One region of the Fusibacter sp. QWL-12 genome, then DNA from elsewhere that is predicted to be linked to it. Evidence: a T-box and tRNA genes for the amino acid it is inferred to sense, from the RefSeq annotation. Region 1 holds a T-box; the other regions hold tRNA genes.
The links. A T-box is a leader RNA that pairs with one kind of tRNA and senses whether it is charged. The one in region 1 lies ahead of alaS (alanine--tRNA ligase), so its partner is inferred to be a tRNA-Ala.

Region 1 (7,821 bases):
TCGCTTATAGATACGCCAATTGTACGGTCACCGACATCCAATCCCATTATTCTCATTTAATCATATCCTCCAGTATACCGTATTTAAACGCTTTATACAATGTTAATTATCAATAGACTTTAATGCAAAACTCAGGGCAAACCGTTGAGCAGTAACCACACAAAACACAACGCGATCGCTCCACTTTTGCGATACCATCTTCCAGTGAAAGTGCTTTGTGGTCACACTTTTCTACACATGCCCCACAGCCTATGCACCAGTCTGCTATTTGTAGCTTCTTTTCTTTATGGTCAATTCGACGAATCATTTCATCCGTGATAGATTCACCAAGGATTCTTGCGACATTATAATCAATTTCTGCAGTAGATTGCATTCCAAACGCAATCGCATCCAAATAGGTTTGAGATTTAAGATAGTCAAAACATTGATCAATACCACCAAGAAGATTCCCACCACCAAATGGTTTCATGCCAAAAACGCCACCGCCTAAAGCCTTGTAGCGTAAAAGAGCTTTTTCCATATCTTCGCGTGTACCATCTTGTATCCCAAGTCCATTTATATTCGTAATTGGATGTACAATTTCAATTTCAGGGTATTTAATAGCCCCTAGAACACCTGCTACATAATGTGTTGAAATGCCAAAAGCTCTAATTTTGCCTTGTTGCTTTTGTTTTAAAAAATATTCTATTGCTTCATAGTGTCCCTTAATCGTAAGTTCACTCATTTGTTCATGAAGCATAAACACATCTACGTAATCTGTTCCCATCTCACGGAGTGCTTTTTCAAAGCTTTCCTCAGCTGTTGCTTCAGAGTACGCATAACACTTGCTAGCGATCACAAGTTTTTCTCTTCCAACTCTCTTAATAGCTTCTTTTAAATGTGCGTATGTTTCATATAACTCAGCAGTGTCTATAAAGTTAATGCCTTTCGAATAGGCATATTCAATCAATGAGGCCCCTTCATTAGCGCTCAAATCGCGTTGAAGCGGCCCCATTGTTAAACTTCCGAAGCAAATCTTTGATACCTCAATATTTGACTTCCCTAATTTGCTATAAATCATTTCTTGTTGTTCTCAATATAATAGTTGATTAGAACTTCGAGGATATCATCTCGTTCGATTTTTTTAATCATAGTTCTTGCATCGTTGTGTGTTGTGATATAGGTAGGGTCACCAGAGATCAGATAACCAATCAATTGATTAACAGGGTTGTACCCTTTTTCATCAAGTGCGTTGTACACATAAAGCAAAATGTCTTTATGCTCACCATTTTCAAGATAATCCTCTACACTAAATTTCATCGTATTTTTCATCGGAGTCCCCCTTCTAATCGAAGTAATTTATCCTATGATGTCATTATACCCTTTTTAGCTTAATAAATCATAAACTTTTTGAAGAGCTTCTTCAACTTTTTCAGGGTCTTTGCCACCTGCTTGTGCCATGTTTGGTTTACCACCACCACCGCCACCAGCGATTTTTGCAACTTCTCTAATGATATTGCCAGCATGAGCGCCTTTTTTAACCGCTACATCAGAAACCATAGCAAGGAGTTCAACCTTTCCATCTGCTACGTTTGCAAGTACCACGACACTGTTCTCAAACTGATTTTTAACTTGATCACCCATGTTGCGAAGCGTGTTCATGTCAACGCCATCAAATTTTGCAGTTACAACTTGGTAGCCATTTATTTCTTTCATACTGCTTAGTACATCAGATAAAGCATTTTTAGCTAATTTATTCTTTAAAGCTTCATTTTCTCGTTGAAGCGACTTAATCTCAACTTGTAGTTGTTCTGCCTTATGGCCAACTTCACCTATACTTGTTTTAAGAATATCAGAAACTTGATGAAGCTTATTGTCTAAATCTGTAAGCAATTTGTAAACATTTTCACCTGTGAACGCTTCAATTCTTCTTACACCAGCTGCAACACCAGTTTCACTGACGATTTTAAAGAGACCAACTTCAGCAGTGTTAGTAAGATGTGTACCCCCACAAAGCTCAATACTATAATCACCCATAGTTACGACTCTAACTGATTCTCCGTATTTTTCACCAAATAACGCCATTGCGCCTTTTTCTCTAGCACGGTCAATCGACATTTCTTCAGTTACAACGGGTAGAGAATTAAAGATTTGTTCATTGACAAGCTTTTCAATCTTCATCAAATCATCATGTGAAATTGCTTCAAAATGAGAAAAGTCAAATCTCAATCTCTCTGGGCTAACCATAGAACCAGCTTGCTCAACGTGAGTTCCAAGAACTGTTCTAAGTGCTTTATGCAAAAGATGGGTTGCAGAGTGATTTCTTGCTGTTGCCATACGTTTTTGTACGTTTACACTTGCTGTAACCGTATCATTGGTTTTAACACTACCTTTTAAAATTCTAACTTGATGGCTGATGATTCTACCAACGCTTTTTTTAGTTTCTAGAACCTCTGCCATGAAGTGATCGTTGAAAATATGGCCAACATCCCCCACCTGACCGCCACCTTCTGGATAGAAAGGTGTTTGATCAAGTACTAACGTTACATCCATCCCTTCAATTGCTTCAGGTACGATTTCATCACCTACGACAGCGACAATTTTACAAGTCTCTTGTAAGCTTTGATAGCCAATAAAGCTCGACACGACATCTTTAGGTAGTTGTGCAACTGCATCGCTTGCCCAGCCGAGTTCATCGCCATTTCCCCTAGCATTTCTAGCTCTTTCTTTTTGGTTCTCCATTTGAACTTCAAACTCTTTCTCGTTGACACTGAGTCCTTGCTCTTCAAGAATTTCTAATGTCAACTCAATAGGGAAACCATACGTATCATAGAGCTTAAAAGCACGTTCGCCGTCTAGAACCGTTAAGTTATTTGACTTAAGGCCTTCGATGTACTCATTCAAAATATTTAAACCTTGATCAATCGTCGCTTGGAAACGTTCTTCCTCGATAGAAATGATACGTTTAATATAATCTTGTCTTTCAACTAAGTTATTGTAGTTATCGCCATATGCTTCAATGACTGTATCTACTAATATTGTTAAGATATTACCTGTCATACCTAACTTCTTAGCGTGACGAGCAGCACGTCTTAAAAGTCTTCTAAGAACGTAACCACGACCTTCATTGTTTGGCATAATGCCATCGCCAACCATGAACGTAACTGCTTTAACGTGATCTGTAACGATTCTAACTGAGATATCTCTGTCTCTATCTTTACCATATACAACGCCTGAATTTGAAATAACAGCATCTCTAATCAACTTAATCGTATCAACTTCGAAAATAGTATCCACATCTTGCATGATACAAGCGATTCTTTCTAGCCCCATTCCTGTATCAATGTTCTTTTTCTCAAGCTCACTATAATTGCCATTTTCATCTCTATCGAATTGAGTAAATACGTGATTCCAGAATTCAAGGAATCTTTCACACTCACAGCCAGGACGGCAATTAGGATCGCCACAACCATACGCTTCGCCTCTATCGAAATAGATTTCTGAGCAAGGACCACATGGACCTGTTCCGATCTCCCAGAAGTTATCCGCTTTACCAAGGCGCGTAATTTTTTCTTCTGGAATGCCGATGACATCTCTCCAAATTGCAAACGCTTCATCATCTTCTAAATAAACAGATGGCCAAAGCTTTTCTACAGGCATTTCTAAAACTTCAGTGATAAACTCCCAACCGTACTTAATTGAGCCTTCTTTAAAATAATCACCAAAAGAAAAGTTCCCTAACATTTCAAAAAAAGTTGCATGTCTAGCTGTTTTTCCTACGTTATCGATATCGCCAGTTCGAATACATTTTTGACAAGTTGCCATCGTTGAATTCGGTGGCACTTCAACACCTGTGAAATAATTTTTGAGTGGTTGCATACCTGCATTTACAAGTAACAAACTCTTATCGCCATGCGGTACAAGCGAATAACTTGAAGTAACATAGTGACCTTTTGATTCATAAAATTCTAAAAATGCTTTTCTAATTTCATTTAAACCCATTTTTTTCATAATGTGACCTCCCCAATTTATCGTACAAAAAAACCTCCAAAGAAAATGTAGGGACGACTTATCGCGGTACCACCCTACTTATTGGGCAACGCCCAATCACTTTGAAGGTTAAACTGCATCATAACGTTTGCAAAACGCACTTTCCTACTATCCGTTCAGAAAATGGGCTCGGAAGCTGCTTCGATTCTTGCGCATTTCCACCACACATACGCTCTCTATCGTTGAATCTACTCCTCTTCGTCTATGCCTGTCATTTATTCTTATCACATTTTAACACATTTATTTTTAAAGAACAAATATTTTTTAAAACTCGATATCGACAACTTCATGATCATGATCGTGCTCTTCGTGTGGATCAAAGCCCTCAAGTCCAGCATAAGTCTTGCCATTTTTATGTGCATAATCATAAATTGCAGCTTTAAGCGCTTGCTCAGCAAGTACAGAGCAATGTACTTTAACTGGAGGTAATCCACCTAAAGCATCTACAACTTGCTTATTTGTAACCTTTAAAGCATCTTCAATGCTCAGTCCCATAATAAGCTCTGTTGCGATAGATGAAGCTGCTATAGCAGAACCACAACCAAATGTTTTAAACTTTATATCTTTGATATGATCGTTTTCAACTTTTATATAGATGCGCATGATGTCGCCACATTTCACATTGCCTACTTCGCCAACACCATCAGCATTTTCAATTTCTCCAACGTTTCTTGGGTTCATGAAATGATCCATTACCTTCTCAGTATACATGCTTACTTTCCTCCCTGTACCCTGTCATATAAAGGGGACATCATTCTTAATTTTTGAACTACCTCTTTTAAAGCTTCTATTGTATAATCCACATCTTCCTCTGACGTAAAATCGCCAATTGTCAGACGAAGTGACCCGTGTGCAATTTCATGTGGTAACCCAATCGCAAGCAACACATGCGAAGGATCAAGTGAACCAGACGTACACGCTGAACCGCTTGAACCACCAATCCCTTTTGCATTCAAACTAAGTAGTAGCGCTTCTCCCTCAATAAACTCAAAGCAAACGTTTACATTGCCAGGGTGACGTTCAGTAGGATGACCGTTGTATTTTACATAATCAACCGATTCTAAAATACCTTTAACCAATCTTTCTCTAAGCGCAACCAGCTTAGCAACGTGCGTTTCAAGATTTTGATCAGCTAGCTCTGCGGCTTTCGCAAAGCCCATGATACCAGCTATATTTTCAGTACCTGCACGACGTTTTCTTTCCTGTGCGCCACCTTCTATAAGGTTGTGAATGCGAATCCCTTTTTTAATGTAAAGTGCACCCACGCCCTTTGGTCCATAAATTTTGTGACTAGAGACGCTCATCAAGTCAATCCCAAGTGCATTTACATCTATTTTGACATTGCCATAAGCTTGTACGGCATCAGTATGGAAAATTGCGCCACCTTCATGAACGATTTTTGAAATTTCTTCGATTTTTTGCATCGTTCCAATTTCATTATTAATGAACATGATTGAAACCAGAACTGTCGTCGGTTTCATCGCTGCTTTAAGTGCCTCTAAATCTATTTGTCCATAGGCATCAACATCCAAATAAGTGACTTCAAAGCCTTCTTTTTCAAGTGCCTCACATGTATGAAGAATTGCGTGATGCTCTATTTTAGTCGTAATAATATGGTTACCCTTTGCTTTGTTCGCATGCATAACCCCTTTTAATGCCCAGTTATCGGATTCAGAACCACCAGCTGTAAAATAAATCGTATCCGCTGCTGTACCCATGGTTGCAGCTACGCGAGAACGTGCATTTTCTAAAGCTCTTTTAGCGTCCTGTCCAAAACTGTGTATGCTTGAAGCATTGCCGAATGTCTCGGTAAAATAAGGAAGCATTTCTTGGACAACTTCCTCTTTAACTGGTGTTGTCGCTGAATAATCTAAGTAAATTTTTCTCACTTCTTACCCCTCCAAAACGTTATTTGCATTCACAAATGCTATTAATGATAAGACTCTCCTGATTGGTTTGATAGTCGTCTATCATATGTTGTAAAGTAATTGAATTTACGACACTTGTAATGCTTTCATAAATCTTTTCATAAATGACCTTTGTGACACAATACCTCGAGTGATCACAAACCTCTTCTTCTGTATCCATTACAACACAATCCGTAGGCGCTAAGGGACCTTCCAAAGTCGTTAAAATAACGCCAACAGTTATCTCGGTTGGACCTTTAGCAAGCATGTAGCCGCCTTGAGCTCCTCTAACGCTTTCAACCAGTCCAGCTTTTCTTAAAGGCGATATCAATTGTTCTAGATAGTTAACTGAAATCGCTTGTCTTTCAGCTATGCTAGTTAGTGAAATTGGACCATCGCCATAGTTTAGTGCAAGATCAAACATCGCCTTTAGACCATAACGGCCTCGTGTAGATAATTTCAAAATGGTTTCTCCTTTAAATCCTAGTTTTTTACTAAGAAATCATAATAATTATAATATATCCGATTAAATGCGTCAACTTTAAAACCCAAAGCTTATTTAAAGAAATTGTTAACTTTCTGACTCATTAAACCGATATACCTTATGAAACTATTTTAAGAGGTGAGCTATGTCTGAAAGAATGAACGAACTTTTTACTCTAACACAAAAAGCACAAAAGATGGAAATGATCAATGAAGAAAAAGCGCTTGAGCTCTATCTTGAGATATTTGAAAACTATACGCCAAAAATTTCTAAAACATACGAAAGTGCCATACGACTTCTTGAAAAAAGACAGCGCTATGTAGAAGCTGAGGCTATATGTACAAAAGCCATCGAGCTGATCAAAGCTGACGAAATATCTGGAACTTTAGATCGTTTTACATCAATTAAGGATCGACTGGACAGAAAAATAGAAGAGTTGGCACCACAGCCTATCGCTAAGAAAAAGGGCTTTAAAATAACAAAAACACATATAATCCTACTTGCAATCATCGTTATTTTTATCGTTTTATTGGTTCGCTATACTTCACCTTTTGAGGATTTAAACGTCAATCTAGAAGGTAAGGATTCACTTGATAATGGCGATTCGATTTTTAGAGAGTCGACGGATGCACCTGAAGTCGTATTTGAAATTACGGAGGCCATGAAAGAAACGGCAACCAACACTCTACTCAAAAATCACGATGTCATTGCAGCCGACATCATTCCTCAAGAAGACACGCTTGGAGTTGCAATCATCATAGCTGCGGGAACTACTGAAACACGCGCTCAAGAGCTCTCTGAAATATATCTGAGGGCACTTGCCGGTGCAGCTTCTGCAACTTATAAAGAGCTTGATGCACCGACAAATACAACCCTTGGTGAACTCTATGATTATTACGAACTGGTAATCTCTGTAGGCACAAGCACTAAGGAAGAGGATCTCGTCGCTAAGGGCACTAAAGTTCGCGGCGCAAAGAGTATTTATTGGCGTAAATAAAATGCATCCCCAAAAAAATCTTCGGGCATCGAACCCTCAGATTTTACCACAAGCTAGATTGTGGCTTAATAAAAGAGCTATTACCAAATAAAATGGTAATAGCTCTTATTTTTTTCTTTAAAATTCTAATATCCTTTATTTGTGAATCAATGCTTTCGATAGCTGTTCACTCACCTTGTGACCCTTTAGAGTTTCAACAATTTTGAGAGCAAAATCCATTGCCGCTCCCGGACCTTTTCCAGTGATCAACTCACCATCTTGTACAACCTTATCCTCAAGGTGAACAAAATCATGAAGTTGACTCTCAAATCCAGGATAACAAGTAACTTTTCTACCCTTAATTAAATTATGTTTAGCAAGAACGGTCGGTGCCGCGCATATAGCTGCGATGTGAATATCCGTCT
Region 2 (7,821 bases), 1.4 Mb from region 1:
AATAAATAAATGCAAAATCAAGAGCTGATAAGATCCTTTAGGGTTTTTATTAGCTCTTTTGTTTTGAGTAATTCGTTTAAAGAGCCATTCTTTGCTTTGGTGTGTATAATATAAAGTCTGAAGAAATTTTAACAGTCTAAGGCATAGAAATTTACTAATTGTATTGAAGCTTTCAAAAATTTATAGTAGAATGAGTTGAGATTAAAATTTTTGTTGAACACATCTAAAAAATATGTAAAAGGTGAAATTATGATTACAAAACTTGAAATGTTGGTTGATGCAGCTAAACAAGGGAAAACGATGAAGTTAGTCGTTGCTGCTGCACATGATGAGGATGTTCTTGGGGCAATTTGTAAAGCCGCAACCGATAAAATTATCGATCCGATTCTAGTTGGTGACAAAAATGAAATTCTAGCCATTGCCGACAGACAAGGTTTAGAAGTTTCAAATTATGAAATTCACGACATTACCGATTTATATGAAGCAGCAAGGTTTTCAGTCAAGCTTGTTTCAGAAGGTAAAGGTGATTTTCTTATGAAGGGTCTTATCGATACTGCAATTTTATTAAAAGCAGTATTGGACAAAGAATATGGCCTAAGAACAGATCGTTTACTAAGTCATGTAATGATTTATGAAGTACCACATTATCATAAATTAATCTATCTTACAGATGGTGGCATGAATATTGAACCTTCATTTGACGAAAAGGTCAAAATTACAGAAAATGCAATTGATGCTTGTAAAGCACTTGGCAACAAAGTTGTAAAGGTAGCAGCTATTGCGGCTAAAGAAAAAGTTTCAGAAAAGATGCCTACTACAGTTGACGCTAGAAAACTACAAGAATTATGTGAGCAAGGTCATTTTGGACCAAACGCAATTGTAGAAGGGCCATTGGCACTTGACTTAGCAATTTCAAAAGATGCAGCTGCAATTAAGAAATTTAAGAGCGAAGTATCAGGTGATGTTGATATTTTACTTGTGCCTACCATCGAAGTTGGCAATGGTATTGGTAAAACATTGACTTACTTGGCGGGTGCAGAATCCGCAGGAATCATTATGGGTGCTAAGGTACCAGTAGTTTTAACTTCAAGAGCAGACAGTTATGAGGCGAAACTGTATTCAATCGCTCTTGGATCAGTTATTTCAATGAACAGTTAATTGTTTAGAATATGTGTAAGGAGTAAAATAATGAAAGTTTTAATGACGGGGAATGAGGCGGTTGCCAGAGGTGCTTATGAAGCCGGTGTTACTTATGCGAGTGCATACCCGGGTACACCAAGCACAGAGATTTTAGAAAACATGGTCCAGTACAAAGACGATTTAGTAGCTGAGTGGGCACCAAATGAAAAGGTGGCACTAGAAACTGTAATCGGCGCATCTTTAGCGGGTGCAAGAACGATTGCTGCTATGAAACATGTGGGTGTTAACGTTGCAGCAGATCCATTATTTACTATCGGTTACACAGGTGTAACCGGCGGATTGGTTTTAGTTTCAGCAGATGATCCAGGTTGCCATAGTTCACAAAATGAGCAGGACAACAGATACTATGCAAAATTTGCTAAAATTGCAATGTTAGAAGCAAGTGATTCACAAGAATCAAAAGACTACGTCAAGGCTGCTTTTGAAATATCAGAAAAATTTGATGTCCCAGTTTTATTCAGAATGACAACCAGAGTGTGTCACTCAAAAGGTCTTGTTTCTTTAGAAGATAGAAAACCAGTTGAAATTATTCCGTATAAAAAGCAACCACAAAAATTTATCGCTGCACCTGCACATGCTAAAATGTTGCATCCTATTGTAGAAGATAAATTGGTTAGACTTGAGCAATTTTCAAATGAAACTGAGCTTAACAGAATCGAATGGGGTTCTAAAAAAATTGGTATTGTTACTTCTGGGGTTGCATATAATTATGCGAAAGAAGTATTTGGTGATGATGCATCTTACTTAAAGTTAGGTTTCACATTCCCATTGCCTATGGATAAAATCAGAGCATTTGCAAATGAAGTAGAAGTGCTTTATGTAGTTGAAGAGCTAGAGCCATTTATTGAAGATCAAATGAAAGTGGCTGGAATTCCATGTATCGGTAAAGAGAAGATTCCAAGAATTGGCGAGTTAAATCCTGATATCGTTGCAAAGGCTTTATTAGGCATTGAGAGAGAGACGGTTCAACCCAGTCCAGAGCAAATCGTTGGTAGACCGCCTACACTATGTGCAGGCTGCCCTCATAGAGGTTTCTTCTTTGCGCTTAGCAAGAAAAAGAATGTCGTTATAACAGGCGATATCGGTTGCTATACTTTAGGTTCAGCAGAACCACTTAATGCAACAGATTCGGTTATTTGTATGGGTGCATCTATTTCCATGGGACATGGTGCTTCAAAAGCATTTAGCTTTAATAATGTAGATAAAAAAGTGGTATCAGTTATTGGAGATTCAACTTTCTTCCATACAGGGATCAACTCTTTAATTCATGTTGCTTATAATAAAGGCAATACAGTAAGTGTAATCCTTGATAATAGAATCACAGGTATGACTGGACATCAAGAGAATCCAGGAACAGGCTTCACATTACAAGGTGATCCTGCTAATATTATCGATATTCCACAACTCGTTAAGTCAATCGGTATCGAACATGTAATTACAGTAAATCCACTTAAACTTAAAGAAGTTGACGCTGCTCTTGAGGAAGCATTTGCTTACGAAGGACCGTCTGTAATTATCACTAGATGGCCATGCGTTCTTAAAAACTTCTCTGAAGCAGATATTAAGGAATTTGATTTAAGCAAAAAACAATGCCATGTAATTGAAGATCAATGTAAAGGCTGTAGAGTATGTACAAAAACAGGTTGTCCAGCAATCAGTTTTGATAACAAAACTAAAAAAGCTAAGATTGATAAGTACATGTGTGTCGGATGTGAAGTTTGTTTACAAGCATGTCCATTTAAAGCTATTGAAAGGGTCGGTGAATAATCATGTCTGAGATTAAGAATATTCTATTATGTGGTGTTGGTGGTCAAGGTATTATCCTTGCATCAAAAATCCTCGCTACTGGCCTAATTAAAGCAGGTTATGATGTTAAAATGAGTGAAGTTCACGGTATGGCTCAAAGAGGTGGTAGCGTAACAACTCAAGTTAGATATGGTGAAAAAGTTTATTCTCCAATTATTGGAAAAGGACAAGCAGATGTTTTAGTTTCATTTGAAACTATGGAAACACCAAGATGGATTGATTACGTTAAACCAGATGGTAAAGTTGTAATTAATGCCTATCAGATTCCGTCTGCAACCATTTTGTCAGGTGCTGCAGAGTATCCAGAGGGTGTTATTGAGGATCTATCTTCTAAAGTTAATACGACGGTGTTTAAAGCTGCAGAATTAGCTGAAGAACTTGGAAATATCAAAACAATGAATGTGATCATCGTTGGCGCGCTTGTTAAGGCGATGGGGCTCGAGTCGGCAATTGATTGGACAGAGATTATTAAAGAGAACGTAAAAGAGAAGTTTATTGATATCAATATCAAAGCTTTTGAAATTGGTATAAACCAAGTGAACTAGTAGCGATTTATAAATCGTATTATCATAGTAAGAATTACGCCACTGTTATAGTGGCGTTTTCTTTTATAGATAAGTATAGTTTTCTGAATAGTTTTTCTTTTACATTTTAGCTTGACTCAAAAAATAAATGGTGTTATTATAACTAAGCACCTGTCGAGAACACAAAAATGTTTAAGACGAGTGAGTAAAGCGTAATATATAAACATTGAGATTTATGTTAAATCGATGTTAAAAACTTTATGAAAAACTCTAAGAAAGATATTGACAACGAAAACGAACGGTGATATCATAAGAGAGTCGCCGCAAGACATTGCGGACACAAAGGGTAATAAATAGGACCTTGAAAATTGAATAGCGCAAATGAAAAAAACCAAAAAGAATTGAAAAATTCTCGTCAACCTTTTGAGGCTCTAGTAGCAACAAAAGAAGTGATAAAAAACGGAAACGCTTCGCAAGAAATTGAGAAGCAAAAAGCAAGTTAGCTCGTTTTGAGATAACAGGCAAAACTTAAAATTAATTTTAAGAGTTTGATCCTGGCTCAGGATGAACGCTGGCGGCGTGCCTAACACATGCAAGTCGAGCGTGATTAAGTGGAGTGGAGACTTCGGTCAAAGCGAAACTTATGAAAGCGGCGGACGGGTGAGTAACGCGTGGGCAACCTGCCTCATACAAAGGGATAGCCACTGGAAACGGTGATTAATACCTTATAAGTCGGTAGCATCGCATGATGTAGCCGACAAAGATTTATCGGTATGAGATGGGCCCGCGTCTGATTAGCTAGTTGGTAAGGTAACGGCTTACCAAGGCGACGATCAGTAGCCGACCTGAGAGGGTGATCGGCCACACTGGAACTGAGACACGGTCCAGACTCCTACGGGAGGCAGCAGTGGGGAATATTGCACAATGGGCGCAAGCCTGATGCAGCAACGCCGCGTGAGTGATGAAGGCCTTCGGGTTGTAAAACTCTGTCCTATGGGAAGAAACAAATGACGGTACCATAGGAGGAAGCCCCGGCTAACTACGTGCCAGCAGCCGCGGTAATACGTAGGGGGCAAGCGTTATCCGGAATCACTGGGCGTAAAGGGTGCGTAGGCGGCTTATCAAGCCAGGGGTGAAAGGCATTGGCTCAACCAATGTAAGCCTTTGGAACTGATAGGCTTGAGTGCAGGAGAGGTAAGTGGAATTCCTAGTGTAGAGGTGAAATTCGTAGATATTAGGAGGAACACCAGTGGCGAAGGCGACTTACTGGACTGTAACTGACGCTGAGGCACGAAAGCGTGGGTAGCGAACAGGATTAGATACCCTGGTAGTCCACGCCGTAAACGATGAATACTAGGTGTCGGGCGTCAAAACTCGGTGCCGCAGCAAACGCATTAAGTATTCCGCCTGGGGAGTACGCACGCAAGTGTGAAACTCAAAGGAATTGACGGGGACCCGCACAAGCAGCGGAGCATGTGGTTTAATTCGAAGCAACGCGAAGAACCTTACCAGGTCTTGACATCCCTCTGAAGTAGCCTTAGCCGGCTATGTCTTTCGGGACAGAGGAGACAGGTGGTGCATGGTTGTCGTCAGCTCGTGTCGTGAGATGTTGGGTTAAGTCCCGCAACGAGCGCAACCCTTATGTTTAGTTGTCATCAGGTAATGCTGGACCCTCTAGACAGACTGCCGTGGATAACACGGAGGAAGGTGGGGATGACGTCAAATCATCATGCCCCTTATGATCTGGGCTACACACGTGCTACAATGGTCGGTACAACGGGCAGCGAAGTCGTAAGATGGAGCGAATCCTAAAAAGCCGATCCCAGTTCGGATTGTGGGCTGAAACTCGCCCACATGAAGTTGGAGTTGCTAGTAATCGCGAATCAGAATGTCGCGGTGAATGCGTTCCCGGGTCTTGTACACACCGCCCGTCACACCATGGAAGTTGGGGGCGCCCGAAGCCAGTGGCCTAACCGCAAGGAGGGAGCTGTCGAAGGTGAAACCAATGACTGGGGTGAAGTCGTAACAAGGTAGCCGTATCGGAAGGTGCGGCTGGATCACCTCCTTTCTAAGGAGAAATAGACATTTGCGCTGTTCAATTTTGAGGGTCTTAGAGATAAGATGCTTAATTGAATAAAAAGTTACCACCCAATTTTCGAACAAGTCGGAAAAGGAAGCTTAAGAACGAGAAAAACGCTTGAACTTATGCCCTCCTAGAAATCCAAAGGATTTCCCACGTCGGGTTCGATAAATTACGGAGTAATTTATCTCATGGGGGTTTAGCTCAGCTGGGAGAGCACCTGCCTTGCACGCAGGGGGTCAAGAGTTCGAATCTCTTAATCTCCACCATGACAAGTAGTTGATACTTGTGAAAAAACCATGTACCTTGAAAACTGCATATAGAGAAGACATTAAAAAGTGTAGATTTAGATGAGAGTCTAAATCGAAAGAAGTAAAAAACCCGATATTAGTAAAATAATATCAAATGGTCAAGATAATAAGAGCATAGGGCGGATGCCTTGGCACTAGGAGCCGAAGAAGGACGTGGTAAGCTGCGAAAAGCTACGGGGAGCTGCAAGCAAGTGTAGATCCGTAGATATCCGAATGGGGCAACCCGGCTGGAGTAATGTCCAGTCATCCATAACTGAATTCATAGGTTATAGGAAGGGAACTCAGGGAACTGAAACATCTAAGTACCTGAAGGAAGAGAAAACAAAAGTGATTTCCTAAGTAGTGGCGAGCGAACGGGAAATAGCCCAAACCTAAGTCTTCGGACGAAGGGGTGTGGACAGTCGATAAAGTGAAAATGTATCTTAGCAGAACTGCTTGGGAAAGCAGGCCGAAGAGTGTGAGAGCCACGTAAGCGAAAAGAGAAGTATAGCGAGACTGATCCGGAGTACCACGGAGCACGTGAAACTTTGTGGGAAGCAGGCAGGACCATCTGCCAAGGCTAAATACTACCTAGTGACCGATAGTGAATAGTACCGTGAGGGAAAGGTGAAAAGAACCCCGAGAGGGGAGTGAAAAGAACCTGAAACCCTATGTTTACAAGCAATGGAAGTTCGTTAAAGAACGACCATGTACTTTTTGTAGAACGGGCCAACGAGTTACGTTATGCAGCAAGGTTAAGTGCTTCAGGCACGGAGCCGCAGCGAAAGCGAGTCTGAAAAGGGCGAATGAGTTGTATGGCGTAGACCCGAAACCGGGTGACCTATCCATGTGCAGGGTGAAGCGAGGGTAAAACCTCTTGGAGGCCCGAACCCATATCTGTTGAAAAAGGTTGGGATGACATGTGGATAGCGGAGAAATTCCAATCGAACCCGGAGATAGCTGGTTCTCCTCGAAATAGCTTTAGGGCTAGCCTTGAGGTAAAGAGATACGGGGGTAGAGCACTGAATGTCCTAGGGGCTTTCACCGGCTACCGAAGACTATCAAACTCCGAATACCGATATCTTATACTCAGGAGTCAGACTATGTGTGATAAGATTCATAGTCAAAAGGGAAACAGCCCAGACCATCAGCTAAGGTCCCAAAATGTAAGTTAAGTGGAAAAGGATGTGGGATTGCCCAGACAACTAGGATGTTGGCTTAGAAGCAGCCATACATTTAAAGAGTGCGTAATAGCTCACTAGTCGAGTGATCCTGCGCCGAAGATTACCGGGGCTCAAACTTACTACCGAAGCTATGGAATTAGAGTAATCTAATTGGTAGAGGAGCATTGTATACGGGGTGAAGCACGATCGTAAGGACGTGTGGACTGTATAGAAGAGAGAATGTTGGCATGAGTAACGAGAGACGGGTGAGAATCCCGTCCGCCGAAAACCTAAGGTTTCCTGAGGAAGGTTCGTCCGCTCAGGGTAAGTCAGGACCTAAGCCGAGGACGAAAGTCGTAGGCGATGGACAACAGGTAAAGATTCCTGTACCACCGAGAACCGTTTGAGAGAGGGAATGACACAGGAGGTTATGCTAAGCGCACGATTGGTTGAGTGCGTCCAAGCAGCGAGTCTGAGAGGTAGGCAAATCCGCCTCTTGTAAAGGGTGAGCTGTGATGGGGAGTGAAAATAGTAGCGAAGTAGCAGATATCACACTGTCGAGAAAAGTTTCTATCGAGGGAGCAGGTGCCTGTACCGTAAACCGACACAGGTAGGAGAGTAGAGAATACTAAGGCGAGCGAGAAAACTATTGTTAAGGAACTCGGCAAAATGACCCCGTAACTTCGGGAGAAGGGGTGCCATCACAGGTTCAGAGCTAGTGGTGGCCGCAGAGGATAGGTCCAAGCGACTGTTTACCA
Region 3 (7,821 bases), 2.0 Mb from region 1:
TAGAGAAAATCCAATTTTAGAGGCAGCCTTTTTACAATTCTCAACACAACTGACGGTGGTATCTGAGAAAAACGATACCTATAAAAAAGGTTATGTAACACAATACCTTGAACAGATCTTAGATGAAAATGAATATGACGAAATCTATGCCTGTGGACCTAAAGTGATGCTAAAAGCAGTAACCGATATGCTTAATAGCAGGGGAAAACGTGCTCAGCTTCTAATGGAAGAGAAGATGGCATGTGGCATAGGTGCTTGTTTGGTATGCACTTGCAAACTGAAAGACGGTGAATTTGGTTCCAAAATGGTTAGAATGTGTAAAGAAGGGCCGATGTTTTACTCAGATGAGGTGATTTTCGATGAATAATTTGGATTTAAAAGTAGACTTAAATGGATTGATATTAGACAATCCAGTAACTGTAGCTTCAGGGACTTTTGGATTTGGAAGAGAATTCGAACCTTATCTTGATTTAAATGAAATTGGAGCAATCTCTGTTAAAGGATTGACCATGGAGCCGAGACAAGGAAATGAAGGGGTTAGAATTGTAGAAACACCTATGGGTATGATCAATAGTGTCGGACTACAAAATCCAGGCGTCCATCATTTTATTGAGCATGAAATTCCATATTTGAGGCAGTTTAATACAAAAATCATTGCGAACATCAATGGGAACACAACTCAGGAATATGTGAGAATGGCTGAAATATTGAATTCAGAAGATGTGGATTCAATAGAACTAAACATTTCATGTCCGAACGTAAAAAATGGTGGTTTAGCATTTGGAACCAACCCAAAGGTAGTAGAAGAAGTCGTCAAGGCAGTTAGGAATGCAACTGACAAGCATTTGATTGTCAAATTGACACCAAATGTAACCGATATTAAGGAAATTGCAAAAATTGTAGAAGCAAATGGTGCCAATTGTATATCTTTGATCAATACAGTTACCGGTATGGCAATCGATATCTATCAAAGAAAACCGATACTTAAGAGAAAGAGTGGCGGATTATCGGGGCCAGCAGTAAAACCGATTGCGATAAAGCTCGTTCACGACGTTTATCAAGCTGTGAACATTCCCATCTTAGGAATGGGTGGGATAATGACAGGTGAGGACGCAGTAGAATTTATGTTGGCAGGAGCAGATGCAATTGCAATTGGTACAGGCAATTTTGTAAATCCGACTGCTGCTATAGAGGTAAAAAAGGGAATTGAAAAGTATCTTGAATATATGAAAATTAATAGTGTCTCTAAGTTAAAAGGCTATTTAAATAATGTAGAGTAATTAGAATGTTTAAATATTGCGCAATAATGTATTAAATCGTTTAAGTTGCTACTAAATAAAATCTTCGGACATCGAGTCAGCATATTTTACCACAATCAAAATTGTGGCTATATAAAATCCCCCTTGTGAAGTGTTTCTCACAAGGGGGATTATTACTTGCAATTTAACTAGGTTCTTTTACAGCGAATAAATCGGTTATGACCATTTGTTTAGTTTCCTTTGGGTTAAACTTATGCCATTTGAAAATAGAATTTAAAATGTAACCACCCCCAAAGGCATTCAATAATGTACCGACACCATAGGAACCACCTAGTAGTATACCAATTACTACTATTGTAACCTCAATAATTGGTCGCATAATTGAAACGCTCAAACCGGTTATCTTAACTAAGCCGACGAGTAAACCATCACGTGGACCAGCACCAAGTTCACAACTTAAGTAATAATAAACCCCATAATTAAATAAAAACGTACCGACTAATAAATATATTATTCGAGTTGGCATTGTGTAGCTGTGTGGGATTATGTTTAATTGATCAATCAAGTCCACAAAATAGCCAATAAAATACATATTCAGAATAGTGCCGACACCTGGATAGAGTTTAATAAAAAGAGAGATGATGATAATAACCAATCCAGTTAATTGAGATACAGCTCCAAATTTAATTCCTGTGATTTCAGAAACACCTTGATGAAATGTTCCCCAGGGGTTTAAACCCATATCTGCATATAAGGTAAGTGTGATACCAATCGCAATAATTAAAAAACCAAACATCAATTTAGGGAGTCTGATTAGTGTCTTTATTAAGGCTTCTTTTTGCATAAGACCTCCTGAGTCTGTTGTTTCGATACCCTAATTATACAATAACATAGTTGATTTAAAATCTAAAGCAAAGATTATAATGATGAAAAAATCAACATATAGTAGAAGAAAAAAATTGCACTACTATTTTGAATAAACTGAATATATTTTCTTTTATTTTGGGTGTTGACTTCAAAAATGGAATTTGGTATTATAAACAAGCACTAGACAGTGCGCCTTCAAAATCACATAAAAAGATGTAAAAAGCATGTAAATAAAATGTGAAAAAAACTTGAAAAAGATATTGACAACGAAAACGAACGATGATATCATAATAAAGTCGCCGCAAGACATTGCGGACGTGAAGGTTAACAAATAGGACCTTGAAAATTGAATAGCGCAAATGAAAAAAACCAAAAGAATTGAAAAATTCTCGTCAACCTTTTGAGGCTCTAGTAGCAACAAAAGAAGTGATAAAAAAACGGAAACGCTTCGCAAGAAATTGAGAAGCAAAAAGCAAGTTAGCTCGTTTTGAGATAACAGGCAAAACTTAAAATTAATTTTAAGAGTTTGATCCTGGCTCAGGATGAACGCTGGCGGCGTGCCTAACACATGCAAGTCGAGCGTGATTAAGTGGAGTGGAGACTTCGGTCAAAGTGAAACTTATGAAAGCGGCGGACGGGTGAGTAACGCGTGGGCAACCTGCCTCATACAAAGGGATAGCCACTGGAAACGGTGATTAATACCTTATAAGTCGGTAGCATCGCATGATGTAGCCGACAAAGATTTATCGGTATGAGATGGGCCCGCGTCTGATTAGCTAGTTGGTAAGGTAACGGCTTACCAAGGCGACGATCAGTAGCCGACCTGAGAGGGTGATCGGCCACACTGGAACTGAGACACGGTCCAGACTCCTACGGGAGGCAGCAGTGGGGAATATTGCACAATGGGCGCAAGCCTGATGCAGCAACGCCGCGTGAGTGATGAAGGCCTTCGGGTTGTAAAACTCTGTCCTATGGGAAGAAACAAATGACGGTACCATAGGAGGAAGCCCCGGCTAACTACGTGCCAGCAGCCGCGGTAATACGTAGGGGGCAAGCGTTATCCGGAATCACTGGGCGTAAAGGGTGCGTAGGCGGCTTATCAAGCCAGGGGTGAAAGGCATTGGCTCAACCAATGTAAGCCTTTGGAACTGATAGGCTTGAGTGCAGGAGAGGTAAGTGGAATTCCTAGTGTAGAGGTGAAATTCGTAGATATTAGGAGGAACACCAGTGGCGAAGGCGACTTACTGGACTGTAACTGACGCTGAGGCACGAAAGCGTGGGTAGCGAACAGGATTAGATACCCTGGTAGTCCACGCCGTAAACGATGAATACTAGGTGTCGGGCGTCAAAACTCGGTGCCGCAGCAAACGCATTAAGTATTCCGCCTGGGGAGTACGCACGCAAGTGTGAAACTCAAAGGAATTGACGGGGACCCGCACAAGCAGCGGAGCATGTGGTTTAATTCGAAGCAACGCGAAGAACCTTACCAGGTCTTGACATCCCTCTGAAGTAGCCTTAGCCGGCTATGTCTTTCGGGACAGAGGAGACAGGTGGTGCATGGTTGTCGTCAGCTCGTGTCGTGAGATGTTGGGTTAAGTCCCGCAACGAGCGCAACCCTTATGTTTAGTTGTCATCAGGTAATGCTGGACCCTCTAGACAGACTGCCGTGGATAACACGGAGGAAGGTGGGGATGACGTCAAATCATCATGCCCCTTATGATCTGGGCTACACACGTGCTACAATGGTCGGTACAACGGGCAGCGAAGTCGTAAGATGGAGCGAATCCTAAAAAGCCGATCCCAGTTCGGATTGTGGGCTGAAACTCGCCCACATGAAGTTGGAGTTGCTAGTAATCGCGAATCAGAATGTCGCGGTGAATGCGTTCCCGGGTCTTGTACACACCGCCCGTCACACCATGGAAGTTGGGGGCGCCCGAAGCCAGTGGCCTAACCGCAAGGAGGGAGCTGTCGAAGGTGAAACCAATGACTGGGGTGAAGTCGTAACAAGGTAGCCGTATCGGAAGGTGCGGCTGGATCACCTCCTTTCTAAGGAGAAATAGACATTTGCGCTGTTCAATTTTGAGGGTCTTAGAGATAAGATGCTTAATTGAATAAAAAGTTACCACCCAATTTTCGAACAAGTCGGAAAAGGAAGCTTAAGAACGAGAAAAACGCTTGAACTTATGCCCTCCTAGAAATCCAAAGGATTTCCCACGTCGGGTTCGATAAATTACGGAGTAATTTATCTCATGGGGGTTTAGCTCAGCTGGGAGAGCACCTGCCTTGCACGCAGGGGGTCAAGAGTTCGAATCTCTTAATCTCCACCATGACAAGTAGTTGATACTTGTGAAAAAACCATGTACCTTGAAAACTGCATATAGAGAAGACATTAAAAAGTGTAGATTTAGATGAGAGTCTAAATCGAAAGAAGTAAAAAACCCGATATTAGTAAAATAATATCAAATGGTCAAGATAATAAGAGCATAGGGCGGATGCCTTGGCACTAGGAGCCGAAGAAGGACGTGGTAAGCTGCGAAAAGCTACGGGGAGCTGCAAGCAAGTGTAGATCCGTAGATATCCGAATGGGGCAACCCGGCTGGAGTAATGTCCAGTCATCCATAACTGAATTCATAGGTTATAGGAAGGGAACTCAGGGAACTGAAACATCTAAGTACCTGAAGGAAGAGAAAACAAAAGTGATTTCCTAAGTAGTGGCGAGCGAACGGGAAATAGCCCAAACCTAAGTCTTCGGACGAAGGGGTGTGGACAGTCGATAAAGTGAAAATGTATCTTAGCAGAACTGCTTGGGAAAGCAGGCCGAAGAGTGTGAGAGCCACGTAAGCGAAAAGAGAAGTATAGCGAGACTGATCCGGAGTACCACGGAGCACGTGAAACTTTGTGGGAAGCAGGCAGGACCATCTGCCAAGGCTAAATACTACCTAGTGACCGATAGTGAATAGTACCGTGAGGGAAAGGTGAAAAGAACCCCGAGAGGGGAGTGAAAAGAACCTGAAACCCTATGTTTACAAGCAATGGAAGTTCGTTAAAGAACGACCATGTACTTTTTGTAGAACGGGCCAACGAGTTACGTTATGCAGCAAGGTTAAGTGCTTCAGGCACGGAGCCGCAGCGAAAGCGAGTCTGAAAAGGGCGAATGAGTTGTATGGCGTAGACCCGAAACCGGGTGACCTATCCATGTGCAGGGTGAAGCGAGGGTAAAACCTCTTGGAGGCCCGAACCCATATCTGTTGAAAAAGGTTGGGATGACATGTGGATAGCGGAGAAATTCCAATCGAACCCGGAGATAGCTGGTTCTCCTCGAAATAGCTTTAGGGCTAGCCTTGAGGTAAAGAGATACGGGGGTAGAGCACTGAATGTCCTAGGGGCTTTCACCGGCTACCGAAGACTATCAAACTCCGAATACCGATATCTTATACTCAGGAGTCAGACTATGTGTGATAAGATTCATAGTCAAAAGGGAAACAGCCCAGACCATCAGCTAAGGTCCCAAAATGTAAGTTAAGTGGAAAAGGATGTGGGATTGCCCAGACAACTAGGATGTTGGCTTAGAAGCAGCCATACATTTAAAGAGTGCGTAATAGCTCACTAGTCGAGTGATCCTGCGCCGAAGATTACCGGGGCTCAAACTTACTACCGAAGCTATGGAATTAGAGTAATCTAATTGGTAGAGGAGCATTGTATACGGGGTGAAGCACGATCGTAAGGACGTGTGGACTGTATAGAAGAGAGAATGTTGGCATGAGTAACGAGAGACGGGTGAGAATCCCGTCCGCCGAAAACCTAAGGTTTCCTGAGGAAGGTTCGTCCGCTCAGGGTAAGTCAGGACCTAAGCCGAGGACGAAAGTCGTAGGCGATGGACAACAGGTAAAGATTCCTGTACCACCGAGAACCGTTTGAGAGAGGGAATGACACAGGAGGTTATGCTAAGCGCACGATTGGTTGAGTGCGTCCAAGCAGCGAGTCTGAGAGGTAGGCAAATCCGCCTCTTGTAAGGGTGAGCTGTGATGGGGAGTGAAAATAGTAGCGAAGTAGCAGATATCACACTGTCGAGAAAAGTTTCTATCGAGGGAGCAGGTGCCTGTACCGTAAACCGACACAGGTAGGAGAGTAGAGAATACTAAGGCGAGCGAGAAAACTATTGTTAAGGAACTCGGCAAAATGACCCCGTAACTTCGGGAGAAGGGGTGCCATCACAGGTTCAGAGCTAGTGGTGGCCGCAGAGGATAGGTCCAAGCGACTGTTTACCAAAAACACAGGTCTCTGCTAAATCGAAAGATGATGTATAGGGGCTGACGCCTGCCCGGTGCTGGAAGGTTAAGGGGAAGTGTTAGAGCAATCGAAGCATAGAACCGAAGCCCCAGTAAACGGCGGCCGTAACTATAACGGTCCTAAGGTAGCGAAATTCCTTGTCGGGTAAGTTCCGACCCGCACGAAAGGCGTAACGATTTGGACGCTGTCTCAACAATAGACTCGGTGAAATTGTAGTACCGGTAAAGATGCCGGTTACCCGCAGCTAGACGGAAAGACCCCGTGGAGCTTTACTGTAGCTTGGCACTGGATAATGGTATATCATGTACAGGATAGGTGGGAGACTTAGAAGTTAGGACGCCAGTCTTAATGGAGTCACCGTTGGGATACCACTCTTGATATAACGTTATTCTAACTGTAATCAGTTACCCTGATTCAGGACAATGTCAGGTGGGCAGTTTGACTGGGGCGGTCGCCTCCTAAAGAGTAACGGAGGCGCCTAAAGGTTCCCTCAGCGCGGTTGGAAATCGCGCGAAGAGTGTAAAGGCAAAAGGGAGCTTGACTGCGAGAGAGACATTTCGAGCAGGTACGAAAGTAGAGCTTAGTGATCCGGTGGCACCGCATGGAAGGGCCATCGCTCAACGGATAAAAGCTACCCCGGGGATAACAGGCTTATCTCCCCCAAGAGTCCACATCGACGGGGAGGTTTGGCACCTCGATGTCGGCTCGTCTCATCCTGGGGCTGAAGTAGGTCCCAAGGGTTGGGCTGTTCGCCCATTAAAGAGGCACGCGAGCTGGGTTCAGAACGTCGTGAGACAGTTCGGTCCCTATCTGCTGTGGGCGTAGGAAATTTGAGAGGAGCTGTCCTTAGTACGAGAGGACCGGGATGGACAAACCTCTGGTGGATCAGTTGTCTTGCCAAAGGCACAGCTGAGTAGCTAAGTTTGGACGGGATAAGCGCTGAAGGCATCTAAGCGCGAAGCCCCCCTTAAGATGAGATTTCCCATCCAGAAATGGAGTAAGACCCCATGAAGATAATGTGGTAATAGGCCTGAGGTGTAAGTGCAGTAATGCATTCAGCTGACAGGTACTAATAGGTCGAGGTCTTGACCAAGATTTTTACTAAAACTTTTAATGAATGATCTGTATGTAGTTTTTAGGGTATATACCTTAAACTGTTGAAACCATCATTTTATGATGTTTTAATAGAAAGCCTAGTCTATTTACTTCGTAAACAGACCCACGGCTGAATTTGCAAAGCAAATTCATATCTAGTGACGATGGCGGAGGGGCAACACCTGTTCCCATACCGAACACAGAAGTAAAGTCCTCCAGCGTCGATGGTACTTAGCGGGCAGCTGCTTGGGAGAGTAGAACGTTGCTAGTTAAAAAGTTGTTTTTACAACTTATATTCCAAGGTAGCTCA
Region 4 (7,821 bases), 100 kb from region 1:
TTTTGATTTGATTTAATCATAAATTTAAAGACCTCTGTTATATCTAACAGAGGTCTTTTTTCTATTTTATAAGTTCACACACCTCATTGATCTTGAAAAACTTTGTGGTTATAGTCAATCTCGTTAATATAGATGCTGCTGTTTTCATCTGTCGTATTGATGAAGTTCATCATCATATATAGGAAGGAAATAATTAGAAAGCAGATTTTAAATAACACTGTGGAAATGTCTGAAAATTACGAATTGACTTTCTTTAAAATCCAGTAAAAATTATGTGAAAAAGGTATTGACTCTATCATAACTAGATGTTAATATAAACAAGTCGCTTCACCAAGTAACTTTTGAAGCTGGCAAAACAAAAGAAAATAGCAAATAAAAATTTAAAGTTTCTCTTGACATTAAAAACTAAGTTTGCTATAATCAAATAGCTGTCACCGTTGTAAACACTAACTTTTAAAAGTTATAACTTTACAACTAAGCAGATAAATAGGACCTTGAAAATTGAATAGCGCAAATGAAAAAAACCAAAAAGAATTGAAAAATTCTCGTCAACCTTTTGAGGCTCTAGTAGCAGCAAAAGAAGTGATAAAAAACGGAAACGCTTCTTGGGAAATTGAGAAGCAAAAAAGCAAGTTAGCTCGTTTTGAGATAACAGGCAAAACTTAAAATTAATTTTAAGAGTTTGATCCTGGCTCAGGATGAACGCTGGCGGCGTGCCTAACACATGCAAGTCGAGCGTGATTAAGTGGAGTGGAGACTTCGGTCAAAGCGAAGCTTATGAAAGCGGCGGACGGGTGAGTAACGCGTGGGCAACCTGCCTCATACAAAGGGATAGCCACTGGAAACGGTGATTAATACCTTATAAGTCGGTAGCATCGCATGATGTAGCCGACAAAGATTTATCGGTATGAGATGGGCCCGCGTCTGATTAGCTAGTTGGTAAGGTAACGGCTTACCAAGGCGACGATCAGTAGCCGACCTGAGAGGGTGATCGGCCACACTGGAACTGAGACACGGTCCAGACTCCTACGGGAGGCAGCAGTGGGGAATATTGCACAATGGGCGCAAGCCTGATGCAGCAACGCCGCGTGAGTGATGAAGGCCTTCGGGTTGTAAAACTCTGTCCTATGGGAAGAAACAAATGACGGTACCATAGGAGGAAGCCCCGGCTAACTACGTGCCAGCAGCCGCGGTAATACGTAGGGGGCAAGCGTTATCCGGAATCACTGGGCGTAAAGGGTGCGTAGGCGGCTTATCAAGCCAGGGGTGAAAGGCATTGGCTCAACCAATGTAAGCCTTTGGAACTGATAGGCTTGAGTGCAGGAGAGGTAAGTGGAATTCCTAGTGTAGAGGTGAAATTCGTAGATATTAGGAGGAACACCAGTGGCGAAGGCGACTTACTGGACTGTAACTGACGCTGAGGCACGAAAGCGTGGGTAGCGAACAGGATTAGATACCCTGGTAGTCCACGCCGTAAACGATGAATACTAGGTGTCGGGCGTCAAAACTCGGTGCCGCAGCAAACGCATTAAGTATTCCGCCTGGGGAGTACGCACGCAAGTGTGAAACTCAAAGGAATTGACGGGGACCCGCACAAGCAGCGGAGCATGTGGTTTAATTCGAAGCAACGCGAAGAACCTTACCAGGTCTTGACATCCCTCTGAAGTAGCCTTAGCCGGCTATGTCTTTCGGGACAGAGGAGACAGGTGGTGCATGGTTGTCGTCAGCTCGTGTCGTGAGATGTTGGGTTAAGTCCCGCAACGAGCGCAACCCTTATGTTTAGTTGTCATCAGGTAATGCTGGACCCTCTAGACAGACTGCCGTGGATAACACGGAGGAAGGTGGGGATGACGTCAAATCATCATGCCCCTTATGATCTGGGCTACACACGTGCTACAATGGTCGGTACAACGGGCAGCGAAGTCGTAAGATGGAGCGAATCCTAAAAAGCCGATCCCAGTTCGGATTGTGGGCTGAAACTCGCCCACATGAAGTTGGAGTTGCTAGTAATCGCGAATCAGAATGTCGCGGTGAATGCGTTCCCGGGTCTTGTACACACCGCCCGTCACACCATGGAAGTTGGGGGCGCCCGAAGCCAGTGGCCTAACCGCAAGGAGGGAGCTGTCGAAGGTGAAACCAATGACTGGGGTGAAGTCGTAACAAGGTAGCCGTATCGGAAGGTGCGGCTGGATCACCTCCTTTCTAAGGAGAAATAGACATTTGCGCTGTTCAATTTTGAGGGTCTTAGAGATAAGATGCTTAATTGAATAAAAAACATTAAAAGATGATTTTTTCGGAACGAACATCGAGACAATAGTCTCCTCGAATCGCAAGCGATTCGTACGTTCGACTGAGAAATCTTCGATTTCTCATGGGGGTTTAGCTCAGCTGGGAGAGCACCTGCCTTGCACGCAGGGGGTCAAGAGTTCGAATCTCTTAATCTCCACCATGACAAGTAGTTGATACTTGTGAAAAAACCATGTACCTTGAAAACTGCATATAGAGAAGACATTAAAAAGTGTAGATTTAGATGAGAGTCTAAATCGAAAGAAGTAAAAAACCCGATATTAGTAAAATAATATCAAATGGTCAAGATAATAAGAGCATAGGGCGGATGCCTTGGCACTAGGAGCCGAAGAAGGACGTGGTAAGCTGCGAAAAGCTACGGGGAGCTGCAAGCAAGTGTAGATCCGTAGATATCCGAATGGGGCAACCCGGCTGGAGTAATGTCCAGTCATCCATAACTGAATTCATAGGTTATAGGAAGGGAACTCAGGGAACTGAAACATCTAAGTACCTGAAGGAAGAGAAAACAAAAGTGATTTCCTAAGTAGTGGCGAGCGAACGGGAAATAGCCCAAACCTAAGTCTTCGGACGAAGGGGTGTGGACAGTCGATAAAGTGAAAATGTATCTTAGCAGAACTGCTTGGGAAAGCAGGCCGAAGAGTGTGAGAGCCACGTAAGCGAAAAGAGAAGTATAGCGAGACTGATCCGGAGTACCACGGAGCACGTGAAACTTTGTGGGAAGCAGGCAGGACCATCTGCCAAGGCTAAATACTACCTAGTGACCGATAGTGAATAGTACCGTGAGGGAAAGGTGAAAAGAACCCCGAGAGGGGAGTGAAAAGAACCTGAAACCCTATGTTTACAAGCAATGGAAGTTCGTTAAAGAACGACCATGTACTTTTTGTAGAACGGGCCAACGAGTTACGTTATGCAGCAAGGTTAAGTGCTTCAGGCACGGAGCCGCAGCGAAAGCGAGTCTGAAAAGGGCGAATGAGTTGTATGGCGTAGACCCGAAACCGGGTGACCTATCCATGTGCAGGGTGAAGCGAGGGTAAAACCTCTTGGAGGCCCGAACCCATATCTGTTGAAAAAGGTTGGGATGACATGTGGATAGCGGAGAAATTCCAATCGAACCCGGAGATAGCTGGTTCTCCTCGAAATAGCTTTAGGGCTAGCCTTGAGGTAAAGAGATACGGGGGTAGAGCACTGAATGTCCTAGGGGCTTTCACCGGCTACCGAAGACTATCAAACTCCGAATACCGATATCTTATACTCAGGAGTCAGACTATGTGTGATAAGATTCATAGTCAAAAGGGAAACAGCCCAGACCATCAGCTAAGGTCCCAAAATGTAAGTTAAGTGGAAAAGGATGTGGGATTGCCCAGACAACTAGGATGTTGGCTTAGAAGCAGCCATACATTTAAAGAGTGCGTAATAGCTCACTAGTCGAGTGATCCTGCGCCGAAGATTACCGGGGCTCAAACTTACTACCGAAGCTATGGAATTAGAGTAATCTAATTGGTAGAGGAGCATTGTATACGGGGTGAAGCACGATCGTAAGGACGTGTGGACTGTATAGAAGAGAGAATGTTGGCATGAGTAACGAGAGACGGGTGAGAATCCCGTCCGCCGAAAACCTAAGGTTTCCTGAGGAAGGTTCGTCCGCTCAGGGTAAGTCAGGACCTAAGCCGAGGACGAAAGTCGTAGGCGATGGACAACAGGTAAAGATTCCTGTACCACCGAGAACCGTTTGAGAGAGGGAATGACACAGGAGGTTATGCTAAGCGCACGATTGGTTGAGTGCGTCCAAGCAGCGAGTCTGAGAGGTAGGCAAATCCGCCTCTTGTAAGGGTGAGCTGTGATGGGGAGTGAAAATAGTAGCGAAGTAGCAGATATCACACTGTCGAGAAAAGTTTCTATCGAGGGAGCAGGTGCCTGTACCGTAAACCGACACAGGTAGGAGAGTAGAGAATACTAAGGCGAGCGAGAAAACTATTGTTAAGGAACTCGGCAAAATGACCCCGTAACTTCGGGAGAAGGGGTGCCATCACAGGTTCAGAGCTAGTGGTGGCCGCAGAGGATAGGTCCAAGCGACTGTTTACCAAAAACACAGGTCTCTGCTAAATCGAAAGATGATGTATAGGGGCTGACGCCTGCCCGGTGCTGGAAGGTTAAGGGGAAGTGTTAGAGCAATCGAAGCATAGAACCGAAGCCCCAGTAAACGGCGGCCGTAACTATAACGGTCCTAAGGTAGCGAAATTCCTTGTCGGGTAAGTTCCGACCCGCACGAAAGGCGTAACGATTTGGACGCTGTCTCAACAATAGACTCGGTGAAATTGTAGTACCGGTAAAGATGCCGGTTACCCGCAGCTAGACGGAAAGACCCCGTGGAGCTTTACTGTAGCTTGGCACTGGATAATGGTATATCATGTACAGGATAGGTGGGAGACTTAGAAGTTAGGACGCCAGTCTTAATGGAGTCACCGTTGGGATACCACTCTTGATATAACGTTATTCTAACTGTAATCAGTTACCCTGATTCAGGACAATGTCAGGTGGGCAGTTTGACTGGGGCGGTCGCCTCCTAAAGAGTAACGGAGGCGCCTAAAGGTTCCCTCAGCGCGGTTGGAAATCGCGCGAAGAGTGTAAAGGCAAAAGGGAGCTTGACTGCGAGAGAGACATTTCGAGCAGGTACGAAAGTAGAGCTTAGTGATCCGGTGGCACCGCATGGAAGGGCCATCGCTCAACGGATAAAAGCTACCCCGGGGATAACAGGCTTATCTCCCCCAAGAGTCCACATCGACGGGGAGGTTTGGCACCTCGATGTCGGCTCGTCTCATCCTGGGGCTGAAGTAGGTCCCAAGGGTTGGGCTGTTCGCCCATTAAAGAGGCACGCGAGCTGGGTTCAGAACGTCGTGAGACAGTTCGGTCCCTATCTGCTGTGGGCGTAGGAAATTTGAGAGGAGCTGTCCTTAGTACGAGAGGACCGGGATGGACAAACCTCTGGTGGATCAGTTGTCTTGCCAAAGGCACAGCTGAGTAGCTAAGTTTGGACGGGATAAGCGCTGAAGGCATCTAAGCGCGAAGCCCCCCTTAAGATGAGATTTCCCATCCAGAAATGGAGTAAGACCCCATGAAGATAATGTGGTAATAGGCCTGAGGTGTAAGTGCAGTAATGCATTCAGCTGACAGGTACTAATAGGTCGAGGTCTTGACCAAATTTTTACTAAAACTTTTAATGAATGATCTGTATGTAGTTTTTAGGGTATATGCCTTAAACTGTTGAAACCATCATTTTATGTTGTTTTAATAGAAAGCCTAGTCTATTTACTTTGTAAACAGACCCACGGCTGAATTTGCAAAGCAAATTCATATCTAGTGACGATGGCGGAGGGGCAACACCTGTACCCATACCGAACACAGAAGTAAAGTCCTCCAGCGTCGATGGTACTTAGCGGGCAGCTGCTTGGGAGAGTAGAACGTTGCTAGTTAAAAGTTGTTTTTACAACTTATATTCCAAGGTAGCTCAATGGTGGAGCACTCGGCTGTTAACCGATAGGCTGAGGGTTCGAATCCCTCCCTTGGAGCCATTTTATTTAAAAGTTGCCGTGGTGGCGGAACTGGCAGACGCACAGGACTTAAAATCCTGCGGTGGCGACACCGTACCGGTTCGATTCCGGTCCTCGGCACCAACTTTTATCGCGGAGTGGAGCAGTGGCAGCTCGTTGGGCTCATAACCCAAAGGCCGCAGGTTCGAATCCTGCCTCCGCAACCATGAATATTTTGTTTTAACTTGGCGGCGTAGCTTAGTTGGCTAGAGCGTCCGGTTCATACCCGGAAGGTCGGTGGTTCGAATCCGCCCGCCGCTACCATTTTTACTCTTATTCATGGCCCCTTGGTCAAGCGGTCAAGACACCGCCCTTTCACGGCGGTAACAGGGGTTCGATTCCCCTAGGGGTCACCATTTGGAAGTTTAGCTCAGCTGGGAGAGCATCTGCCTTACAAGCAGAGGGTCATAGGTTCGATCCCTATAACTTCCACCATTTTTGAACTTAGAAATAAGTTCATCGCGGTCCAGTAGTTCAGTTGGTTAGAACGCTAGCCTGTCACGCTAGAGGTCGAGGGTTCGAGTCCCTTCTGGATCGCCATTTATATGCCGGTGTAGCTCAATTGGTAGAGCAACTGACTTGTAATCAGTAGGTCGCGGGTTCGAGTCCCATCACCGGCTCCATTTTTCAAAGTGGAGGGGTTCCCGAGTGGCCAAAGGGGGCGGACTGTAAATCCGTTATCTGAGATTTCGAAGGTTCGAATCCTTCTCCCTCCACCAAAATTTCATTTATGGGTATATTGATTTGTATGTGGAACGGACTTGTTTGGTAAAAAACAAGCAAATTTGGAAGCATGTACATCCACTTGCGGGTGTAGCTCAATGGTAGAGCCCCAGCCTTCCAAGCTGGTTGTGAGAGTTCGATTCTCTTCACCCGCTCCATCAAGACATTGGGGATTCGCCAAGCGGTAAGGCAACGGACTTTGACTCCGTCATTCACAGGTTCAAATCCTGTATCCCCAGCCATTTTTAACGTGATCCATTAGCTCAGTCGGTAGAGCACCTGACTTTTAATCAGGGTGTCCCGCGTTCGAGTCGCGGATGGATCACCATTTTCATCAAGGTCCATTAGCTTAGTTGGTAGAGCACCTGACTCTTAATCAGGGGGTCCAGAGTTCGAGTCTCTGATGGACCACCAACAAGTTATTTTTTAAGGAGAGGTACCGAAGCGGTCATAACGGGGCGGTCTTGAAAACCGTTAGGGTGCAAGCCCACGTGGGTTCGAATCCCACCCTCTCCGCCATAAAATTTTGGAGAAGTACTCAAGTGGCTGAAGAGGCTCCCCTGCTAAGGGAGTAGGTCTCGACAAGGGGCGCGAGGGTTCAAATCCCTCCTTCTCCGCCAATTTCTTTATGGAACATTATGCAAGAGTAATCTTGCTAGGATGCTCAGAGGGCCATTAGCTCAGTTGGTTAGAGCATCCGGCTCATAACCGGATGGTCCGGGGTTCGAGTCCCTGATGGCCCACCATTAATACAATAGGGGTGTAGCTCAGCTGGTAGAGCAGCGGTCTCCAAAACCGCGTGTCGTGGGTTCGAAGCCTGTCACCCCTGCCATTCAATTTTATATTTATCTTCGGGGTGTAGCGCAGTTTGGTAGCGCATCTGGTTTGGGACCAGAGGGCCGCGGGTTCAAATCCTGCCACCCCGACCATTTTCAATAATTGTGGGCGTATAGCTCAGCTGGTTAGAGCGCACGCCTGATAAGCGTGAGGTCGGTGGTTCGAGTCCACTTATGCCCACCACAATTATGCCCAGATAGCTCAGTCGGTAGAGCAGGGGACTGAAAATCCCCGTGTCGGTGGTTCGATTCCGCCTCTGGGCACCATTAACAAACTTAGGTTTGTTTTTTTTTTTTACTAAAAAAACTAGTTAAGTTAAGCTTAACTAGTTTTAATTATTTATTCTCAGTTTCATTTGTGGTTAAAA

Region 2: it encodes a tRNA-Ala, which carries the amino acid that the T-box ahead of alaS (alanine--tRNA ligase) is inferred to sense. The anticodon was not compared.
Region 3: it encodes a tRNA-Ala, which carries the amino acid that the T-box ahead of alaS (alanine--tRNA ligase) is inferred to sense. The anticodon was not compared.
Region 4: it encodes a tRNA-Ala, which carries the amino acid that the T-box ahead of alaS (alanine--tRNA ligase) is inferred to sense. The anticodon was not compared.

Annotation. Positions count from the first base shown of each region.
Region 1 is NZ_CM178745.1:355,900-363,720, forward strand. Features, by position in the region: gene ruvX (Holliday junction resolvase RuvX) at 1-56, opposite strand, end outside; gene AC4PID_RS02140 (aldo/keto reductase) at 110-1,060, opposite strand; gene AC4PID_RS02145 (IreB family regulatory phosphoprotein) at 1,057-1,311, opposite strand; gene alaS (alanine--tRNA ligase) at 1,366-3,990, opposite strand; T-box leader at 4,037-4,243, opposite strand; gene nifU (Fe-S cluster assembly scaffold protein NifU) at 4,294-4,740, opposite strand; gene nifS (cysteine desulfurase NifS) at 4,743-5,918, opposite strand; gene AC4PID_RS02165 (RrF2 family transcriptional regulator) at 5,938-6,399, opposite strand; gene AC4PID_RS02170 (hypothetical protein) at 6,566-7,417, shown strand; gene AC4PID_RS02175 (DJ-1 family glyoxalase III) at 7,553-7,821, opposite strand, start outside.
Region 2 is NZ_CM178745.1:2,846,102-2,853,922, forward strand. Features, by position in the region: gene AC4PID_RS13610 (bifunctional enoyl-CoA hydratase/phosphate acetyltransferase) at 250-1,158, shown strand; gene iorA (indolepyruvate ferredoxin oxidoreductase subunit alpha) at 1,189-2,967, shown strand; gene AC4PID_RS13620 (indolepyruvate oxidoreductase subunit beta) at 2,970-3,551, shown strand; gene AC4PID_RS13625 (hypothetical protein) at 3,899-4,033, shown strand; rRNA gene AC4PID_RS13630 (16S ribosomal RNA) at 4,067-5,598, shown strand; tRNA gene AC4PID_RS13635 (tRNA-Ala) at 5,804-5,879, shown strand; rRNA gene AC4PID_RS13640 (23S ribosomal RNA) at 6,018-7,821, shown strand, end outside.
Region 3 is NZ_CM178745.1:2,317,918-2,325,738, forward strand. Features, by position in the region: gene AC4PID_RS11245 (dihydroorotate dehydrogenase electron transfer subunit) at 1-367, shown strand, start outside; gene AC4PID_RS11250 (dihydroorotate dehydrogenase) at 360-1,280, shown strand; gene AC4PID_RS11255 (YczE/YyaS/YitT family protein) at 1,444-2,103, opposite strand; rRNA gene AC4PID_RS11260 (16S ribosomal RNA) at 2,641-4,172, shown strand; tRNA gene AC4PID_RS11265 (tRNA-Ala) at 4,378-4,453, shown strand; rRNA gene AC4PID_RS11270 (23S ribosomal RNA) at 4,592-7,509, shown strand; rRNA gene rrf (5S ribosomal RNA) at 7,666-7,782, shown strand; tRNA gene AC4PID_RS11280 (tRNA-Asn) at 7,808-7,821, shown strand, end outside.
Region 4 is NZ_CM178745.1:459,770-467,590, reverse strand. Features, by position in the region: gene AC4PID_RS02780 (hypothetical protein) at 1-16, shown strand, start outside; gene AC4PID_RS02775 (hypothetical protein) at 502-666, shown strand; rRNA gene AC4PID_RS02770 (16S ribosomal RNA) at 671-2,202, shown strand; tRNA gene AC4PID_RS02765 (tRNA-Ala) at 2,374-2,449, shown strand; rRNA gene AC4PID_RS02760 (23S ribosomal RNA) at 2,588-5,505, shown strand; rRNA gene rrf (5S ribosomal RNA) at 5,661-5,777, shown strand; tRNA gene AC4PID_RS02750 (tRNA-Asn) at 5,802-5,876, shown strand; tRNA gene AC4PID_RS02745 (tRNA-Leu) at 5,892-5,978, shown strand; tRNA gene AC4PID_RS02740 (tRNA-Met) at 5,987-6,061, shown strand; tRNA gene AC4PID_RS02735 (tRNA-Met) at 6,082-6,158, shown strand; tRNA gene AC4PID_RS02730 (tRNA-Glu) at 6,176-6,250, shown strand; tRNA gene AC4PID_RS02725 (tRNA-Val) at 6,254-6,329, shown strand; tRNA gene AC4PID_RS02720 (tRNA-Asp) at 6,358-6,434, shown strand; tRNA gene AC4PID_RS02715 (tRNA-Thr) at 6,442-6,517, shown strand; tRNA gene AC4PID_RS02710 (tRNA-Tyr) at 6,529-6,613, shown strand; tRNA gene AC4PID_RS02705 (tRNA-Gly) at 6,702-6,775, shown strand; tRNA gene AC4PID_RS02700 (tRNA-Gln) at 6,785-6,859, shown strand; tRNA gene AC4PID_RS02695 (tRNA-Lys) at 6,870-6,945, shown strand; tRNA gene AC4PID_RS02690 (tRNA-Lys) at 6,956-7,031, shown strand; tRNA gene AC4PID_RS02685 (tRNA-Ser) at 7,048-7,136, shown strand; tRNA gene AC4PID_RS02680 (tRNA-Ser) at 7,146-7,237, shown strand; tRNA gene AC4PID_RS02675 (tRNA-Ile) at 7,287-7,363, shown strand; tRNA gene AC4PID_RS02670 (tRNA-Trp) at 7,374-7,449, shown strand; tRNA gene AC4PID_RS02665 (tRNA-Pro) at 7,470-7,546, shown strand; tRNA gene AC4PID_RS02660 (tRNA-Ile) at 7,561-7,637, shown strand; tRNA gene AC4PID_RS02655 (tRNA-Phe) at 7,645-7,720, shown strand.